2 linked regions of the Sporocytophaga myxococcoides DSM 11118 genome follow. The protein of the gene in region 2 interacts with the protein of the main gene of each other region in a pairwise test. Links are inferred from orthologs where the notes say so. Each region holds a gene or a part of one and is shown on either strand. Other genes may lie near its edges.

Region 1 (2,822 bases), on a different replicon or contig from region 2:
AGCAATGCCATCACATAATCCAACATTGTCTGAACACCTTTATTCTTAAAGGAAGAACCACAAAGCATTGGAACTACTTTCATTGCAATAACTGCCTTTCTAAGAGCGGTTAGGATTTCTGCTTCGGTGATAGAATTAGGATCATCGAAATATTTCTCCATGATCTTTTCATCAAATTCAGCAACAGCTTCAAGTAATTTTTCTCTATACTCAACCGCTTCATCCATCATGTCTGCAGGGATAGGTACTTCTTTAAATGTCATACCTTTATCATGCTCGTTCCACTCAATTCCGCGGAAGTTTACAAGATCCACAACACCTCTAAAATTATCTTCAGATCCAATTGGTAACTGAAGAGCTACAGCATGGCTGCCAAGAATTTCCTTAACTTGTTTGCATACATTTAAGAAATCAGCACCTGCTCTATCCATTTTATTTACGAAACCTAAACGAGCAACATTATAGTTGTTTGCAAGTCTCCAGTTCGTTTCTGATTGCGGTTCAACACCGTCTACAGCGCTAAATAAGAAAACAAGACCATCCAATACACGTAGGGAACGGTTTACTTCAACAGTAAAATCCACGTGACCCGGCGTATCAATGATATTCACATGATATTTCTCATTTCTATAGTTCCAGTTAACAGTTGTAGCAGCAGAAGTAATTGTAATACCTCTTTCTTGCTCCTGCGCCATCCAGTCCATAGTAGCCGCACCATCGTGAACCTCCCCTATTTTGTGGCTCACTCCCGAATAGTAAAGAATACGCTCAGTTGTTGTGGTTTTCCCAGCATCAATGTGCGCAGCAATACCTATATTTCTTGTATATTTTAAATCGCGTGCCATTTAATTTCTATAGAAAATTATATTCTGAAATGTGAAAATGCTCTGTTCGCCTCAGCCATTCTATGAGTATCGTCTTTCTTCTTCACAGCAGCTCCCTCACCTTTAGACGCAGCGATAATTTCGCCTGCCAAGCGCTCAGTCATAGTTTTTTCACCTCTGCCTCTTGCATACTGAATAAGCCACTTCATACCCAATGCTGCTTTTCTCTCTGGTCTTACTTCTGTAGGAACCTGGAAAGTAGCACCACCAACACGACGGCTCTTTACTTCAACATGAGGACTTACATTATTTAATGCTTTTCTCCAGACTTCTAGCCCGTTTTCTTTGGTTCTGTTCTCTACTAAGTCACATGCAGAATAAAAAATATCATATGCAATACTTTTCTTTCCATCATACATCAAAGAGTTTACAAACTTAGTAACCAATGTATCCCTGAACTTAGGATCAGGCAGAAGGTATCTCTTTTTAGGTTTAGCCTTTCTCATAACGTATTATTTCTTTTTACCTTTTGCAGCAGGCGTTTTAGCAGCAGCACCTGGCTTAGGTCTTTTAGCACCGTATTTTGATCTTGATTGTAATCTTCCATTTACACCTGCGGTGTCAAGGGCACCTCTTACAATATGGTATCTTACACCTGGTAAGTCTTTTACCCTTCCACCTCTGATTAGCACTATTGAGTGCTCTTGTAGGTTATGACCTTCTCCCGGAATATAAGCGTTAACTTCCTTTCCGTTAGTCAACCTTACCCTGGCAACCTTTCTCATTGCTGAGTTCGGCTTCTTTGGAGTGGTGGTGTATACCCTTGTACATACTCCTCTTCTTTGTGGACACGAATCCAGCGCGGGAGATTTAGATTTAGAGGTCAGTTTCTCTCTACCTTTTCTTACTAATTGTTGTATAGTAGGCATTTACTTAAAAAGAATTAAATCCCTTATTTTTTTTGGAAGGGCAAAGATACGGAAATTAGGATCTTTTGCAAAAACTATATTTTATATTTTTTTGAAAAAATCGTTATTAAAAAATAAAAATGCCTCAACTTATTGAATTAGAGCAAGTTACACAAAACAAACATACCAATTTTAATAGAAAATTTATTTTTTACTCTGCTCCAACCATAATAAAAGCTCCCCAATAAATCGGATCTTTATATTTTTCCTTAATTAATCTCTTAGCTTCCAAAAATGATTTTCTTTTAGATCCTGACGTGAGCCATTTATCGTAAAATATAGTCATAAGGTCTTTGGTTACGTCATCTGAGACTTTAAATAGACTCATTATCACTGAATTGGCACCTGCAATCAAAAAGGCTCTTTGCAAACCACATACCCCTTCGCCTAACTGTACCTTACCAACACCTGTTTCGCAAGCACTCAATACTACTAAATCTGTATGATCCAGGTATAAATTCATTGCTTCATAGGCAGTTAAAATACCATCCTCTGAATTTAATTCATATATATTATCTTTTGCAAGTAGTACCCCTCCATTTTTCAGCAACAAACCTGACCTCAATAAGGGATTTTGTAGGTTCTTATCTGTAAATCCGTCCTGATATCCTTTCTCCAAATCTTCCATGAAAAATCCATGCGTTGCAATATGGAATACTTTGGGATCTTTAATTGCTTTTAGATTTCCTTCTGTGGCCTCATTATTCAAATACGTTTCAGTTTCCCATCCATTTTTGATCATCAATGCGTTTAGGTGCTTAATCTCTCCTTCTGCTCCTGGAAGTTGTGGTATCTTTTTACCATCCTCAAAACTTAAAGATGTCTTTATATATAAAGGATCATTAGATTGAGAATTATCAGATTCATCATAATATGTGGGATTCCCAAATAACTTTATCTTGTTGACTAACTCCGTTGTGGCATTACCTCTTTTCTCTGACTTAATATTATTTCCTCTTATCAAATCCTTTGTATTGCTGACCAGGACTATGTCATACTGATTCAGCAAATATGTCTTATCAGGAGAACA
Region 2 (2,790 bases):
TTTTTTTATTCGAATTCTTGCTTCAGAATACTAAGAACATCTTCAATCGTTTCCTCTTCTAGTTCTGTTCTTCTAACAAGGTCTTCTTTTGTTAGTGCTAGTACACTTTTAGCAGTGTCCAACCCAACTCTTTTTAACTCCTCGATAATCCAGGATTCAATTTCATCGCTAAACTCTGAAAGATCGACATCTTCCTCTTCCTGTTCTGAAAGTTCGCGGAATACGTCTATTTCCATACCTACAAGTTTGCTTGCCAATTTTATATTTTGACCGCCTTTACCTATAGCTAGCGATACTTGATCAGGCTTTAAGAATACAGAAACGCGACCTTCATCACCATCAATTTTGATATTTCCAATTTTAGCAGGACTAAGAGCTCTTGCAATATAAAGCTCCAGATTGTCTGTAAAATTGATAACATCAATATTTTCATTTTCTAATTCTCTAACTATGCTGTGGATCCTAGATCCTTTCATACCAACACATGCTCCAACAGGATCAATTCTATCATCATAGGATTCTACTGCTACCTTTGCTCTTTCTCCTGGTTCTCTTACTACTTTTTTGATAGAAATCAGACCGTCATAAACCTCAGGGACTTCACTTTCAAATAATCTTTCAAGGAAAGCTGGGGATGTTCTGGATAAGATAATTTTGGGATTACCATTGTGCATTTCCACACGATGAACAATAGCTCTTGCGCTATCGCCTTTTCTGAATCTGTCTTTTGGAATCTGTTCACTCCTTGGCAATACTAGTTCATTACCTTCTCCATCCAATAAAAGAACTTCTTTATTTAGAATCTGATATACTTCACCAGCGATGATTTCGCCAACTATTTCTTTATATTTTTGAAAAAGGATATCCTTTTCAAGGTCTTTAATTTTCTGGATAAGAGTTTGGCGAGCTGTCATTACCAACCTTCTACCAAAGTCTATAAGTTTAACTTCTTCGGCTACTTCTTCCCCAACTTCAAAATCTGCCTCTATCTTTCTTGCATCAGTAAGGGAAATATGTTTATTTTCATCAAAGTCAAAACTATCTTCTGCAAATTCATCATCAACTATTTCGCGAATACGCCAAATTTCAAGGTCACCTTTGTCAACATTGATAATAACATCAAAGTTTTCGTCTGTGACAAATTTCTTTCTGATCATTGTTCTGAAAACATCTTCCAGAATCCTTATCATTGTCGGACGATCAATGTTTTTAAATTTTGCAAATTCCGCAAATGACTCGATTAATATTGAACTCTCCATTTCCTTATTTAAATGAAACTAGAACATTTGTTTTCTTAATATCTCTGAAAGCGATTTGACGGCTTTCTATTATATTTTTTTTTGACGCTTTATCTTTCTTTTCTGCATCCAGAACTATTAACTCTTCGCTAACCTCTTTCAGCAGACCATCAATTTGACTTTCGTCTAATAAAGTAACACTTACTCTTCGACCAATATTCCTATAATACTGCCTCTTTAATTTCAATGGCTGATCTATCCCTGGGGAAGAAACTTCCAGTACATAGGCCGAATCAATTAAATTGTATTCTTCAATCTCGTTCCCTACCTTTCTGCTCAGATATGCACATGTATCAATATCAACTCCCTTATCACCATCAAGAGTTATGCTTATCTTTTGCCTTCCTGAATTGCCTGTAATAACTAAATCAACAATGAACAAATCATCGCTGGAAAGGTATTTTTCGGCAATATGAAGTAACTTCTCCTCTATCTTCATTAATAATTTATAAATAAAAGAGGGGACTATGTCCCCTCTTAATCATACTTATCCTAAATTTGAACAATGCAAAATTAACCAAAATTCTTTTTTTTCAAAAAATATTACCTAAAATTAAAATTTTATTTACAGAAATAATACTTTCAATGAAATCAGTTGATAATGGTTGGTTATCAGTGAATTTAATCTTCACAGTTCTAATTTTTGGGGGAATTCTTCTCGTATATACTTCCAATGAATTTCCTCCCCAAAAAGTTCAAATTCTTATTTTGATCCCCCTGTTAATCCCATTTTTTCTATTACTTAATATTTTTTTAATCTTTTTAAATTCTTTCAAAAAAAATCATTACAAAGCGATCATATTTTTTTTATTACTTCTTTTCGGTGGCTTCAAATATTTTGGGAGAACATTTCAATTGAGCTTACACAAAAAAGATGGGGAACAAATAAAAATTGCAAGTTACAATGTTCGCGTTTTTAGCGCCTACCATAAAAAGGGTGAACAGAAAATCAAACAATCTCAAAACTCAATCAATTGGATTAAAAAAAGTGGTGCTCAAATTGTTTGTATTCAGGAATTTTATACTAATAATACCATAGAAGAGTTGAACACAATTAAGATCTTTAAAAAAAACTACCCTAATAATAGAATTATTCCTTATTACGATATTCCCCCTCAAAAACTTGGCTTGGCAATATTATCAAAATATAAAATTATTAAATCCGGAGAAGTAAAATTCACCAGTAGTACTTTTAACCAGGCGATGTTTGCTGATATTAAAATAAATAAAAATAAAACTTTACGTGTATACAATGTTCATCTACAATCGATGAATATCGATCAAAAAATCTTTACAGGGTCAGAGTTTGAAAAAGAATTACTATTTAGCTCAATTAAAAAATATAAACGCGGAGCACTTGAAAGAGCTGAACAATTAAAACAAATACTCAAACATATCAACAATAGCCCATATCCTGCAATTATCTGCGGAGACTTTAATGATGTCCCGTATAGCTATGTTTATGAGCAATTCAGAAATCATTTTAAAAATG

The links.
Region 1: the proteins of K350_RS0110730 (region 2) and rpsL interact in binary tests that used the Escherichia coli proteins (3 or more experiments, as listed by UniProt). The link is inferred for Sporocytophaga myxococcoides DSM 11118 from one-to-one orthologs.

The regions. Positions count from the first base shown.
Region 1 is NZ_KE384560.1:596,724-599,545, reverse strand. The notes cover bases 46-2,789. They hold rpsL (30S ribosomal protein S12), read right to left. Parts: upstream 1,754-2,789; coding sequence 1,337-1,753; downstream 46-1,336. Other genes in these bases: K350_RS0120730 (CHAT domain-containing protein), read right to left, coding at 1,944-2,789; rpsG (30S ribosomal protein S7), read right to left, coding at 863-1,330; fusA (elongation factor G), read right to left, coding at 46-845. Outside these bases: more of fusA, read right to left, coding at 1-45; more of K350_RS0120730, read right to left, coding at 2,790-2,822. UniProt on the Escherichia coli protein: With S4 and S5 plays an important role in translational accuracy. Interacts with and stabilizes bases of the 16S rRNA that are involved in tRNA selection in the A site and with the mRNA backbone.
Region 2 is NZ_AUFX01000006.1:520,673-523,462, forward strand. Bases 1-2,712 are described here. They hold K350_RS0110730 (ribosome maturation factor RimP), read right to left. Parts: upstream 1,738-2,712; coding sequence 1,264-1,737; downstream 1-1,263. Other genes in these bases: nusA (transcription termination factor NusA), read right to left, coding at 6-1,259; K350_RS28280 (endonuclease/exonuclease/phosphatase family protein), read left to right, coding at 1,797-2,712. Also shown: more of K350_RS28280, read left to right, coding at 2,713-2,790.